Myxococcus guangdongensis: one gene and its partner. The main gene of each other region encodes a partner of the protein of the gene in region 2 in a complex. Links are inferred from orthologs where the notes say so. Each region holds a gene or a part of one and is shown on either strand. Other genes may lie near its edges. The genes, in order: carA and carB.

Region 1 (6,631 bases), 250 kb from region 2 along the record:
CGCACCGTCGCGCAACGGGACGCCTACCGGCGGCTGCGGTGGCGGGAGCGGCTCACCAGCCTGTGGGCCCCGGTGCTCATCGTCGCCGCGGCGCTGTTCCCGTACATGACGCTGATCGCGTACGTGCCCTCCACGGCGAGCTGGGCGCAGCCCGTGATGAAGGGGCTGGGGCTGCTCATGGTGACGTACTACGTCGTCCTCTGGGTCCGGCGTGGCGTGCGGTCCGCCTGGTTCCAGGCCCGACGCGCCGCGCGAGAGCAGCTGGAGGAGAGCGAGCGGGCCCTGTCCCGGGCGCAGGCGAAGCAGGCGCTGGCGGCGGGGACGGGCGAGCTGGTCGCCGAGCAGGCGCTGAAGGTGGAGGCCGCCTCGGTGCGAGGCGACGCGGACGTCCTTCACGGCGAGGTGAAGCTCCTGTCGGCCCTCACCGAGCGACACCTGGGGGCCTTCCGCAAGGAGTCCTCCGTGGAGCTCCTCGGCGGCGTCGCGAAGCTCCTGCTCATCGCCCTGGTGTTCCGCACCGCCTGCGTGGAGCCCTACCGGATTCCGTCCGGCTCCATGCTGCCCACGCTGCACATCGGCGACTTCGTCCTCATCAACAAGTTCATCTACGGCGTGCGCGTGCCATTCGCCAACGTGGTGCCGTTCGTCATCCTGCGCCCACCAGCCCGAGGGGATGTCGTCGTGTTCAACAACCCGGTCGACACGTCCGCCGACTACATCAAGCGCGTGGTGGGCGTGCCGGGGGACACGGTGGAGCTGTTCGACGGGGTGGTGCACCTGAACGGTCAGCCGCAGGCGCGCCAGCTCGAGGACCCGGAGTACGTCGTCCATGACCTCGCCGAGGGGACGTGGATGGCGCGACGGGAGGCGCTCTACCAGGAGGACCTGGGAGGTGTGTCGCACGCGGTGCTCCAGACGCCCACGCGGACGCCTCGTCACGAGGGGCCCTACGTCGTCCCCGAGGGCCACGTCTTCGTGATGGGCGACAACCGGGACAACAGCGCGGACAGCCGCCACGGCCTGGGCGTCACCGGCTACGGCAGGACGGAGTTCGTCCCGTATGGCCACATCAAGGGCAAGGCCCTGGTGATGTGGCTGTCCGTGAGCCACGGCGGTCTGTTGCACGGGCTGTTCGGCGGCACCGGCCTGCGGGTGGACCGCTTCTTCGAGCCCGTGCGCTGACCCACACGTCAGGGGCAAGCAGCCCGGCGTGCCTCGGACGGTGCTTGACGCGCCGCACGGCCCGGGGTACGCGGCGGCCCCGGCCATGAGACACCTCCTTGGAATCGAAGGCTGGCGCCGGGACGAGCTCGAAGCGGTGCTCGACAGGGCGCGCGCGCACCTCCCCGGTGGCCCGGATGCCACCCACACCCTGCGCGGCAAGGTCGTCGCCAACCTCTTCTTCGAGGACTCGACGCGCACGCGCACCTCGTTCCACATGGCTGCTCGCGGCCTGGGAGCGGGGGTGCTCAACTGGAGCCCCTCCGGCTCGTCCACCTCCAAGGGCGAGACGCTGCTGGACACCGCCCGGAACATCGAGGCGACGGGGCCGGTGGCCATCGTCATGCGGCACCGCTCCTCGGGCGCGCCGCACCTGGTGGCCAAACATGTGCGCTGCGCCGTCATCAACGCGGGGGATGGCACCCACGAGCACCCCTCCCAGGCGCTGCTGGACGCCTTCACGCTGCGCCAGCGCTGGGGCGGCCTGGACGGGCGCACGGTGCTCATCGTCGGCGACATCCTCCACAGCCGCGTGGCCCGCTCCAACCTCTGGTGCCTGAAGGCGCTGGGCGCGCGGGTGGTGGTCTGCGGACCGCCCACGCTGATGCCCCCGGGGCTGGAGGCGCTGGGCGCGGAGGTGACGCACAACCTGGACGCGGCGCTGCCGCAGGCGGACGCGGTGATGTGCCTGCGCCTGCAGCTCGAGCGGATGGGCGAGGCCTTCCTGCCCTCCACGAAGGAGTACTCGCGGCTCTTCGGCCTCACCGCCGCGCGCGAGGAGCGGATGAAGGCGGGCGCGCTGGTGATGCACCCGGGCCCCATCAACCGAGGGCTGGAGCTGGCCCCCTCGGTGGCGGACGGGGAGCGCAGCGTCATCCTGGAGCAGGTGTCCAACGGCGTCGCCGTGCGGCGGGCCATCCTCGAGGTCTGCACGTCATGAGTGCCACGGTGCTTTTCCGCAGAGGGCGCGTCATCGACCCGCGCAACGGCGTGGACGGCGTGCGGGACGTCCTGGTGCAGGACGGCAAGGTGGCCCAGGTCTCCGACGCGCCGCTGGCGGTGCCCGCGGGCGCCGAGGTGGTGGAGGCCGACGGCAAGTGGGTGCTGCCGGGCTTCATCGACCTGCACGTGCACCTGCGCGAGCCGGGCGAGGAGGGCAAGGAGACGGTGCTCACCGGCTGCCGCGCCGCCGTGGCCGGAGGCTTCACCGCCGTGGTGGCGATGCCCAACACCAAGGTGGTCAACGACAGCGGGCTCGTCACGGAGCTGGTGCTGTCACGCGCCCGCGCCGCCAACCTGTGCCACGTGTACCCCGCGGGGGCCATCACCAAGGGCCTCAAGGGCGAGGAGCTGGCGGAGACGGGTGAGCTCATCTCCTCCGGCTGCGTGGCGATCACCGACGACGGCAAGCCGGTGATGAACGCGGCCCTGATGCGCCGCGCGCTGCAGTACGCCACGCTGTTCGGCGTGCCGGTGATGGTGCACGAGGAGGACCTCACGCTGTCCGCCGGGGGCGCCATGCACGAGGGCCCCACGTCCACGCGCCTGGGCCTGCGCGGCATCCCCGCGTCCGCCGAGGTGGCCATGGTGGCCCGGGACCTCGTCCTGCTCGAGGAGACGAAGGGCCGGCTGCACATCGCCCACGTGTCCTGCGAGGGCAGCGTGCGGCTCATCCGCGAGGCGAAGCGCCGGGGCCTGTTCGTGACGGCCGAGGTGACGCCGCACCACCTCATCCTGGATGACCGGGCGGTGGGGGACTACGACACGCACGCGAAGATGGCGCCGCCCCTGCGCGCCGACCGCGACGTGGAGGCGCTGCGCGAGGCCATCGTCGACGGGACCATCGACGCCATCGCCACGGACCACGCGCCCCACGGCGTGCTGGACAAGCAGGTGGAGTTCGAGAAGGGCATCAACGGAATCGTGGGGCTGGAGACGGCCCTGGGGCTGACGATGGAGCTGGTGCACGCGGGGCGGCTGGACGCGAAGCGGGCGGTGGAGCTGCTCTCGCACGGCCCGGCGAAGGCGTTCGGCCTGCCGGGCGGCCACCTGGCCCCCGGGGCTCCAGCGGACATCACCGTGGTGGACCCCTCGGAGGAGTGGACGGTGGATGCCCACCGGTTCTATTCCCGCAGCCGGAATACCCCCTTCCATGGCCGTAAGCAGAAGGGACGCGTGGTGCAGACCTGGGTTTCTGGCCGGAAGGTGTACGCCGACGGTCAGGTGAAGGAGTCGCGGTGATGACGAAGCGGGCAGTGCTCGCCCTGGCGGATGGCACCACCTTCGAGGGCCGCGCTTTCGGCGCGGTCGGCGAGACGGTGGGTGAGGTGGTCTTCAACACGTCCATGTACGGCTACCAGGAGATCCTCACGGACCCCTCGTACGTCGGGCAGATCGTCACCATGTCCTACCCGGAGATGGGCAACGTCGGCACGACGCCGGAAGACGAGGAGGCGGGCAAGCCGCACGCGGTGGGCATGGTGGTGCGCGCCCTCGCGAGCCAGCCCTCCAACTGGCGCTCGCAGGAGTCGCTGGACGCGTACCTCAAGCGCCACGACGTCGCGGGCATCGAGGGCCTGGACACCCGTCGTCTGGTCCGGCACCTGCGCACCCACGGCGCGCAGATGGGCGTCATCTCCAGCGAGGGCCTGTCCCCGACGGCCCTGGCCGAGCGCGCCCGCACGGCGCACGGCATGGAGGGCCTGGACCTGGCCACCGGCGTGTCCACCAAGACGCCGTACACCTTCACCGCGCCCTCGCCGGACGTCTTCACCGGCATCGGCGAGGCCCACCCCCAGGGTGCGCCGCGCTTCGACGTCGTCGCGTACGACTACGGCCTGAAGAAGTCGATGCTGCACTTCCTCGTGGACGTGGGCTGCCGGGTGACGGTGGTGCCGTCAAACACCACGGCGGACGAGGTGCTGGCCCGCAAGCCCCACGGCGTCTTCCTGGCCAACGGTCCTGGCGACCCGGCGGCGGTGAAGGGCGCGGACCGCACGGTGGCGGCGCTGCTCGGCAAGGTGCCCGTGTTCGGCATCTGCCTGGGGCATCAGATCATGGCCCTGGCGCTGGGCGGCCGGACGTACAAGATGAAGTTCGGCCACCGCGGCGGCAACCAGCCCGTGAAGGATTTGACGACGGGCAAGGTGGAGATCACCGCGCAGAACCACGGGTTCGCCGTGGACGACGCCAGCCTCAAGGGCAAGGCCGTGGTGACGCACATCAACCTCAACGATGGCACGGTGGAGGGCCTGGCCGTCCCGGACGCGCGGGCCTTCAGCGTGCAGTACCACCCCGAGGCCTCTCCGGGCCCACATGACGCACGCTATCTCTTCGGCCGCTTCGCGAAGCTGATGGCGGGGTAGGATCAACCACCCAATATGGACTCCCCGCTGTCACCGCTCTCCTACCAGCCGTACCTGGACCAGCTCATCGCCTTCGGCAGCGCGGAGTCCCGGAAGGAGGACCTCCTCGCGGCCAAGGCGGAGTACTTCCGCCTGACGGGCGAGGTCTTCGAGGACGACAAGCTCTTCGAGCTGCGCATGGCGTCGTTCCTCGACTTCTACCTCTACGACCGCGTCTCGACGCTCACCGGCAAGACGCCGGCCGTGGAGTTCTACGAGCAGCGGCTCGCCAACACCCCGCCCGAGGAGGCCAACGCCTTCCGCAGCTTCACCGAGACGGTGCACGGGCTCTTCGAGGTCCGGAAGCTGGCCAAGGGCCTGGTGCGGCTGCGCGAGCTGTACTCGGGCAAGGACTTCGACGTGACGGAGCGCCGTCACATCGCGGGGCTGGAGGCGGGCGACATCCTGGAGGCCCGGCTCATCCCCTTCGGCGGGCACCTGCTGTTCTCCTCCGCCTTCTGCTACCACCCGCGCGTGGCGCTGAAGTCCATCAAGGCCGAGGTCAAGCGCCGCAAGAAGAAGGAGCCGCAGCGCACCCCCAACGAGCTCGTCTGGGAGTGCGCCCGCCGCGCCCTCAACATGGACCGCTACCGCCAGCTCTCCGTCGAGAAGATCTACGACTTCGAGCAGAAGGTGCTCTGACGACGCGCGTCCACCGCGCTCACACGCGGTGGATGCTCATCAGATTCGTGTTCCCGGGGACGTTCAGCGGCACGCCCGCCACCACCACGACGGGCGCGCCCTCCGCGCAGATGCCCTCGCGCAGGCACAGCTTGCGCACCTGGCTGAGCATCGCGTCGGTGGAGCGCACCCGGCGCACCTGCAGCCCCGTCACGCCCCAGTACAGCGACATCCGGTGGACGGTGGTCTCGCTCGGCGTGAGCGCGATGATGCGCGCGTTGGGCCGGAACTCGGAGATGAGGCGCGCGGTGTGGCCGCTCTCCGTGTACGCGACAATCGTCCCGATGTTGAGCTGACTGGCCGCCGCCACCGCCGCCGCCGCCACGCCGGTGCCCAAATCCTCCGAGCGCTCGAAGGGCGAGTGGTGCTGGTGGCGCGTCACGCCGCGCTCGGTCTCCTCGACGATGCGCGCCATGGTGGCCGCGGCCTCCGTGGGGTAGCGCCCCGCGGCCGTCTCACCCGACAGCATCACCGCGTCCGCGCCGTCCAGAATCGCGTTGGCCACGTCGGACACCTCCGCGCGCGTGGGGCGGGGGTTGACCACCATGCTCTCCAGCATCTCCGTGGCGACGATGACCAGGCCGCCCATCTGGTTCACCACCTTCACCATGTGCTTCTGGATGGCGGGCAGCTGCTCCAGGGGCATCTCCACGCCCAAGTCCCCACGCGCCACCATGATGCCGTCCGCGGCGCGGGCGATGGCCTCCAGCTGCTCCACGGCCTGGGGCTTCTCAATCTTGGCGATGAGCGGCGTCTTGTTCTTCGCCACGTGCTTGCGGGCGCGGTGGATGTCCTCGGCGGTGCGCACGAAGGACAGCGCCACGTAGTCCACGCCCACGTCCTGGCCGAAGGCGAGGTCCGCCTCGTCCTTGGACGTAATCGTGGGCACCGACATGGGCGAGCCGGGCAGGTTCAGCCCCTTGTGGTCCTTGAGGAGGCCGCCCACCTCCACCTCGCACGTCACGTCCTGGCCGGACACCTTGCGCACGCGCAGGCGCACCCGGCCGTCGTCCAGGAGGATGGCGTCCTTGGGCGCCACGTCCTTCACCAGCGACTTGATGGGGGTGGGGATGATGTCGCCCTGACCCACCACGGCCCGGGTCGTCACGGTGACGCGCTGGCCGGGTTTCACCACGAGCTGTCCACCTTCGAACTTTCCGAGGCGGATCTTCGGACCCTGGATGTCCTGGAGGATGGCCACCGGCAGCTTCAGCCGCTGGGCGGCCTTGCGGATGAGGGACACCCGCTGGCGGTGCTCGTCATGCGTGCCGTGCGAGAAGTTCAGCCGCGCCACGTTCATGCCCGCGCGGATGAGGCCCTCGATG
Region 2 (7,479 bases):
CTCCAGGCCATCAAGCCCTCCCCGACGCTCGCTCTCAACTCCCGCGCCAAGGCGCTCGCGGCCCAAGGCGTGGACGTCGTGGTCCTGGCGGCGGGCGAGCCCGACTTCGACACGCCCGACTACGTCAAGCAGGCCGCGGTCGACGCGCTCAACGCGGGCTTCACCAAGTACACCGCCACCGCGGGCATCCCCGAGCTGCGCGAGGCCATCTGCAACAAGCTGGAGCGCGACAACGGGCTGCGCTTCACCCCCGAGCAGGTGCTCGTCACCTCCGGCGGCAAGCAGGCGCTCTACAACTTCTGCCAGGCGGTGCTCGACGAGGGTGACGAGGTCATCATCTTCGCCCCGTACTGGGTCAGCTACCCGGACATGGTGCGGCTGGCCGGCGCGACGCCCGTCATCGTCAACACGCGCGAGGAGGACGGCTTCGCGCCGGACCCGGACGCCATCCGCCGCGTGCTCACCCCGCGCACGCGCGCCATCATCATCAACAGCCCCGGCAACCCCACCGGCGCCGTGTACTCGCGCGCCGCGCTGGAGGGCATCGCCGACGCCGTGCGCGGCCACGACTGCCTCATCGTCACCGACGACATCTACGAGAAGCTCCTCTACACCGGCGAGCGGCTGGGCATCAGCGACGTGGCCCCGGACCTGGTGCCCCGGCTCGTCGTCGTCAACGGCATGAGCAAGGCGTACTCCATGACGGGCTGGCGCCTGGGCTACGCGGCGGGGCCCCGGCCCGTGCTGTCCGCGATGCAGCTGGTGCAGGACCAGTCCACGTCCAACGCCTCGTCCATCGGCCAGAAGGCGGCGCTGGCGGCGCTCAAGGGGCCGCCGGACACAATCACCACCATGGTGAAGGAGTACAAGGAGCGCCGGGACTCCTTCGTGGGCGGACTCAACGCGCTCGATGGCGTGCGCTGCCGGATGCCTGAGGGCGCCTTCTACGCGCTGGCGGACGTGCGTGGCCTCTACGGGCGGCCCTACAAGGGGAAGGCCGTGGCGGGCTCGGTGCAGCTCTCCGAAATCCTGCTGGACGACTTCCGTGTCGCCGCGGTGCCGGGAGATCCGTTCGGCGCCGAGGGCTACATCCGCATGAGCTTCGCGACCTCGCGCCAGGTGCTCGGCAAGGGGCTGGAGCGGCTGGGCGAGCTGGTCCAGGCGCTGCGCTGACGTCCCTCGACGGCTCCGGTGTCGCCCTTGAGCGCGACGCCGGAGCGAAGAGGACACCTCAGTCCGTGTAGGCGAAGGCGCGATGCTCCTCGCCATACGGGCGGTAGACGAGCACCGCGGCGCGGCCGGAGAGGTTTCCCACGGCCACCCAGATGTCCTTCGCGTTACGCAGGTCCAGGCCGAGCCGGGCGGGGGCCTTGCCGTACTTCTTCTCCATCGCCTCGAGCGGGAGCACCTCCACGTCGTAGAGCGTGATGAGGTCCGTGCGCTTCAGTCGCAGCTGCTTCACCCACGCGGCGACGAGCTCCTCGGGCGTGGCGTAGCGCTTGTCCTCGAGCTGGAACGGGTAGAACAGCTCGTTGGCGGTGCTGCGCACATCGCCGGTGAGCAGGAACTGGAAGAGCACGCGGGCGCTCGTCTGGATGTCGCGCCGCTTGAGCTCCTCCGGGGACGACGGCGGCGCGGGCTCCGAGGTGTCCAGCCCCGCCGGCAGGTTCATGGGCATGATCGGCGCAGGCGCCGCGGCCGTCGTGGGCGCCGCGGTGGGCTTCTGTGCGGGCGCTGGGGCGACGGGCTCGGCGCGCCTGGGCGGCGGAGGCTTCACCTCGGCGGCGGGCTTCTCCGGGGCGGCGGCGGGGGCCTCGGCGGGCTTGGGGACGGGGGCGGGGGGCGGCTCGGCCTTCACGGGGGCCGGGGCGGCGGGGGCCTGGGCGGCGGGCTCCTGGGGGGCGGGGGGCGCGGCGGCGGGCTCGGGCGTCTCCTGCGCCAGGGCGAGCGCGGGCGACGTGAGGGAGAGGATGAGGGCCAGGGACCAGCGACGCATGCGACCTCCGAGAAGGGGTGGAGCGTAGCAGAGCGGGGCGCCTTGGCGCGTGCCGGGTGTGGACCCGGCGCACCGGGCGTCCGGGCGGTCGGCAGGCCACGGCCACATAACATCCGTGCATGCCGGGGCAGAGGTTGGTATGGGGGCGCCCCGATGCCTAAGCGTACCGATATCCGCAAGGTTCTGGTGATTGGCTCGGGCCCGATTGTCATCGGGCAGGCCGTCGAGTTCGACTACTCCGGTACCCAAGCCATCAAGGCTCTCCGGGATGAAGGCGTGGAGGTGGTGCTGCTCAACAGCAACCCCGCCACGGTGATGACGGACCCCGAATTCGCCTTTCGCACCTATATCGAGCCCATCACCGTCGACGCGGCGGAGCGCATCCTCGCCGCCGAACGGCCGGACTCGCTCCTGCCCACCATGGGGGGCCAGACGGCCCTCAACCTGGCCAAGGCGCTCGCCGAGCAGGGCATCCTGGAGAAGTACGGGGTGCGGCTGATTGGTGCGTCGCTGGAGGCCATCAACAAGGCCGAGGACCGCCAGCTCTTCAAGGCGGCGATGCAGAAGATTGGCGTGGCGCTGCCCAAGAGCGGCTACGCGACGACGCTCGACCAGGCCATGTCGCTGGTGGAGGAGATCGGCTTCCCGTCCATCATCCGGCCCTCCTTCACGCTCGGCGGCACCGGCGGCGGCATCGCCTACAACCGCGAGGAGTTCGAGACCATCTGCCGCTCGGGCCTGAAGGCCTCGCCCACGTCCACCATCCTCGTCGAGGAGAGCGTGCTGGGGTGGAAGGAGTACGAGCTGGAGGTGGTCCGCGACACCGCGGACAACGTCATCATCGTCTGCTCCATCGAGAACCTGGACCCCATGGGGGTGCACACGGGTGACTCCATCACGGTGGCGCCCGCGCAGACGCTGACGGACCGCGAGTACCAGCGGATGCGTCAGGCGTCCCTGGCCATCATCCGGGAGATTGGCGTCGACACGGGTGGCAGCAACATCCAGTTCGGCATCCACCCGAAGGATGGCCGCATGGTGGTCATCGAGATGAACCCGCGCGTGTCCCGCTCCAGCGCGCTGGCGTCGAAGGCGACGGGGTATCCCATCGCGAAGATCGCCGCGAAGCTGGCCCTGGGCTACACGCTGGACGAGCTGCGCAACGACATCACCCGCGACACGCCGGCCTCGTTCGAGCCGACGCTGGACTACGTGGTGGTGAAGGTGCCGCGCTTCAACTTCGAGAAGTTCCCGCACGCGGACCGGACGTTGACCACGAGCATGCGCTCGGTGGGCGAGGTGATGGCCATCGGCCGGACCTTCCCCGAGGCGTACATGAAGGCGCTGCGCTCGATGGAGCTGGGGCGCGTGGGGCTGGAGCCGCCCGAGCTGCCGCAGGAGAAGGAGGAGCGCGAGAAGGTGCTGCGCGAGGCGCTGCGCATCCCGCGCCCCGAGCGGCCGTGGTTCGTGGCCCAGGCCTTCCGCGAGGGCCTGACGGTGGCGGACGTGCACCAGCTGTCCGCCATCGACCCGTGGTTCCTGCGCTACATCGAGATGTTGGTGCGCGAGGCGCAGTCCATCCAGGAGTACGGCCGGTTGGACCAGCTGCCGGACGAGGTGCTGCGGCAGGCGAAGGCGCACGGCTTCTCCGACAAGTACCTGGGCAAGCTGCTCGGCTACCCGGAGGAGGAGGTGCGGGCGCACCGGCACTCGCGCAGCATCCGTCCGGTGTTCAAGCGGGTGGACACGTGCGCGGCGGAGTTCGAGGCCTTCACGCCGTACCTGTATTCGACGTACGAGGAGGAGGACGAGGCGCCTCCGACGGACCGGCAGAAGGTGCTCATCCTGGGCAGCGGTCCCATCCGGATTGGGCAGGGCATCGAGTTCGACTACGCGTGCGTGCACGCGGCCTTCGCGCTGCGCGAGGCCGGGTACGAGACGGTGATGGTCAACTGCAACCCGGAGACGGTGTCGACAGACTACGACACGTCGGACCGGCTGTACTTCGAGCCGCTGACGATTGAGGACGTGCTCGAGGTGTCCCAGCGCGAGAAGCCGGTGGGGGCGATTGTCCAGTTCGGCGGGCAGACGCCGCTGCGCATCTCGGTGCCGCTGGAGAAGGCGGGCCTGCCGATTCTCGGGACGCCGCCGGACGCGATTGACCGGGCGGAGGACCGCGAGCGGTTCAGCGCGCTCATCGAGAAGCTGGGGCTGACGCAGCCGGAGAACGGGGTGGCGCGCAGCCACGCGGAGGCGTTCAAGGTGGCCGAGCGCATCGGCTATCCGGTGATGGTGCGTCCCTCGTACGTGCTGGGCGGGCGGGCGATGGAGACGGTGTACGACGCGTCCAGCCTGGAGCGGTACATGCGCGAGGCGGTGAGCGCGTCGCCGGAGCACCCGGTGCTCATCGACCGGTTCCTGAAGGACGCCATCGAGGTGGATCTGGACCTGGTGGCGGACCGGACGGGCGCGGTGATGATTGGCGGGGTGCTGGAGCACATCCAGGAGGCAGGGGTGCACTCGGGTGACGCGGCGGCGACGCTGCCGCCGCACTCGTTGTCGCCGGACCTGGTGGAGCGGATGAAGGACCAGGCGATTGCGCTAGCGCAGGAGCTGGGCGTGGTGGGGCTGATGAACGTGCAGTTCGCCATCCAGGGGAAGACCATCTACATCCTGGAAGTGAACCCGCGTGCGAGCCGCACGGTGCCGTTCATCTCGAAGGCCACGGGTGTGGCGATGGCGAAGATCGCCGCGCTGTGCATGGTGGGCAAGACGCTGGTGGAGCTGGGGGCGACGCAGGAGCCCCAGATGAACCACGTCGCGGTGAAGGAGAGCGTGTTCCCGTTCGCGCGCTTCGCGGGCGTGGACGTCATCCTGGGGCCCGAGATGAAGTCGACGGGCGAGGTGATGGGCCTGGCGCAGGACTACGCGTCGGCCTTTGCGAAGAGCCAGCTGGCGGCGGGGGTGAAGCTGCCGAAGAGCGGCAAGGTGTTCATCTCCGTGAAGGACGACGACAAGCCGGCGGTGGTGGACCTGGCGCGGCGCCTGCGGGCGATGGGGTTCACGCTCATCGTGACGGCGGGGACACACAAGTACCTGGCGACGAAGGGCATCGAGGCGCAGGTGGTGCAGAAGGTGAAGGAGGGCCGGCCGAACATCGTCGACAAGATCGTCGACGGGGAGATCGTGCTGGTCATCAACACCACCTTCGGCAAGCAGGAGATTTCCGACAGCTTCTCGATTCGCCGTGAGTCGTTGATGCACTCGGTGCCGTACTACACGACGGTGCAGGCGGCGCGCATGGCAGTGGGCGCGCTGGAGTCGCTCAAGCGCGCGGACCTGGAGGTCAAGCCGCTCCAGGAGTACCTGGGCGTCACGAGCACGGTGCCGGGCAAGGCGCGCCGGTAGGATTCAGAGCAGTCCGTCTTGAGGTCAATCGCGGCCCCGTTCCCTGTCTTGGGAGCGGGGCCGTGGTGTTTTCGGGGGCTGAGTCCCGGCGAAACGCAACTGCGTCCTGCCTGTCCATGCTGCGGGCAAGTCTGTCTGGGCGCTCCTCTTGTGAGTCCTTGCATCGGGCCCATGGCACGGAAGACGCAGTGACTGCCAGTGAACCGCCTTGCCGCAGGCGCCTCGGGTTGGTCGTGGTACGGCACGCCGAGCGTGGCTTGTGTCAATGCGTGCTCAAGTCTCGAAGAGAGGAGTGGGGGGCACATGAAGACACGTTTCGGACGGATCTCTGGCGTCAAGCTCCTGGCGATACTCGATGCGGAGGTCTTGCGCCTGGTCTCGAATCCCGATGATGAGAACAAGGAGAGATTCCACTACTGGATTCGGATGAGTGGCGTCTTGGCTGTCACAGATAACCGCAGGCGTCCGACCCGCGTCCCCATCCGGGTGCCGATGCAGAGTCAGGTCTTGGTCGCCGGAAATCCCGCCAGAAGTTCAGCGAGCGGGTCCATTTCCCCGTGTCCTATGGCTCTTCTCCCAAACCTGATTTGAACTATGAGCAGATCGCGCAACACCTCACGACGATCCTATCGACGACCACCTTGACGGATCGCGACATCGCCATCGATTTGCTCCGTCGCATGATGGACAAGCCCACCCTGTTGGACTTCCGGCAGGATCGCGCGCACGGAGCCTTCTTTGATGCGCTCGTGGTGTTGATGTTCGGCGTCGAGGCCTCGCGAAACCAGGCCACCTGGCGACGAGCGTGTTCCTGCTCGACCTCATCCGCAGCGAATGTACCTATGGGCGAAAGGGCACCAAGCGGTTCACGTTCGCCAAGGCCTTTCACAGTCGCTACTACTGGGACGACGGGCTGCTGACAGATGGGCGGTTCAAGGAGAGCTGGTACGGCGGAAAGTTTCCCATGGCTGTCCATGGTACGGGTTCCGGCAACATGCGGCGGCGCTATGAAATCGTGGGCGCTCCAGGGAGCTCGTCGAATCAGGAAGCCCTTGAGTACCTGACCCAGCGTCATGCTGTTCCCCAGCGGGAGATCGCCTTGCTGGTACATTGGTTGGAGGCTTCGGGCGCCGAAGACACGGCCGAGAGCGTTGAAGAGTGCATCCGGACCCGTCTTCACCAAGCCTTTGTCTCGGGGACGCTCCCTCAAGCGCTTCCGCAGAACCCACGTCCAGACACCGTCGAGCACGTGAAGCTCGACTCCCTCTCCGTGGATGGCGATCAGAAGGTGTTCGTTGTCCCGGGTCCCGCGGCTCGTCACTATCATCTGGATCCCACCTGCAAGACGGTGCCCGGAAAGTTCCGCACCCATCACTCGCTCCATTCTCGAGAGGGGGGCGGGATAGAATTCTCGATGAACACACTCCCTTCGCTGGTGCTCTGCTCCCGCGAGGACGCGGAAGAGGATGGCCTGACTGCCTGTCCGTGGTGCTTCGACGTCGAACGACGGGAGAACGGGGACGTCGAGGACCAGTCGGTGTCACTCTCCAGCAGCTCCAGTTCTGGTGGATGCCGCGACGGCTCGCAGTTCTGAGTGTATGCCCGTCCAGTGGGGCGCCATGAGCCGCGAGCGAGGCCGGAAGCCTCCGTGGCGCTCCGGTTTCGTGTTGTCACGGAGAGGACTGGGAGGTGGTGGTCTGTTGCTTCCGTCTCCGTCTGGGAAACGTGACCGCCGGCGCGGCGGGTGCTGTTCCCGGCTTCATTTCGACCCGGGCGATCTCGACCTTGAAACGTGTTCGCTGGAGCATCCGCGCGTGCTTGAGGAGCATGACCTTGCTGAAGATGGGGAGGATCTCCAACAGCGGCTCTGTCCGCTCGGTGCCAAGGGCATAGACGAACCGCAGGGAGTCGATGTCTTCGTGAGAGAAGGTTTGTGAAGGCCACTGCCGCGTGACTTCGGTGACGAACTTGTCCCGGTAGGGGGCGTGCTGCCGGAAGAGGTCCGCTGAGACGGTGGCCTGAGAGAAGAGGTGGCTGAGTGTGGCCGAGTCGTTCAGGCGCTTCACGCAGAACAG

Evidence for each region.
Region 1: the proteins of carB (region 2) and carA are in contact, whole or in part, in a solved structure (PDB 1KEE), measured with the Escherichia coli proteins. The link is inferred for Myxococcus guangdongensis from one-to-one orthologs.

The regions. Positions count from the first base shown.
Region 1 is NZ_JAJVKW010000004.1:689,973-696,603, forward strand. What follows is about bases 2,525-5,523. They hold carA (glutamine-hydrolyzing carbamoyl-phosphate synthase small subunit), read left to right. Parts: upstream 2,525-3,461; coding sequence 3,462-4,586; downstream 4,587-5,523. Other genes in these bases: LXT21_RS15895 (dihydroorotase), read left to right, coding at 2,525-3,462; LXT21_RS15905 (hypothetical protein), read left to right, coding at 4,602-5,267; pyk (pyruvate kinase), read right to left, coding at 5,287-5,523. In the rest of the region: lepB (signal peptidase I), read left to right, coding at 1-1,182; LXT21_RS15890 (aspartate carbamoyltransferase catalytic subunit), read left to right, coding at 1,268-2,161; more of LXT21_RS15895, read left to right, coding at 2,158-2,524; more of pyk, read right to left, coding at 5,524-6,631. UniProt on the Escherichia coli protein: Small subunit of the glutamine-dependent carbamoyl phosphate synthetase (CPSase).
Region 2 is NZ_JAJVKW010000004.1:440,135-447,613, forward strand. The notes cover bases 1,758-5,604. They hold carB (carbamoyl-phosphate synthase large subunit), read left to right. Parts: upstream 1,758-2,149; coding sequence 2,150-5,404; downstream 5,405-5,604. Other genes in these bases: LXT21_RS15225 (hypothetical protein), read right to left, coding at 1,758-1,996. In the rest of the region: LXT21_RS15220 (pyridoxal phosphate-dependent aminotransferase), read left to right, coding at 1-1,173; more of LXT21_RS15225, read right to left, coding at 1,232-1,757; LXT21_RS15235 (hypothetical protein), read left to right, coding at 6,210-6,998; LXT21_RS15240 (DUF6119 family protein), read right to left, coding at 7,075-7,479. UniProt on the Escherichia coli protein: Large subunit of the glutamine-dependent carbamoyl phosphate synthetase (CPSase).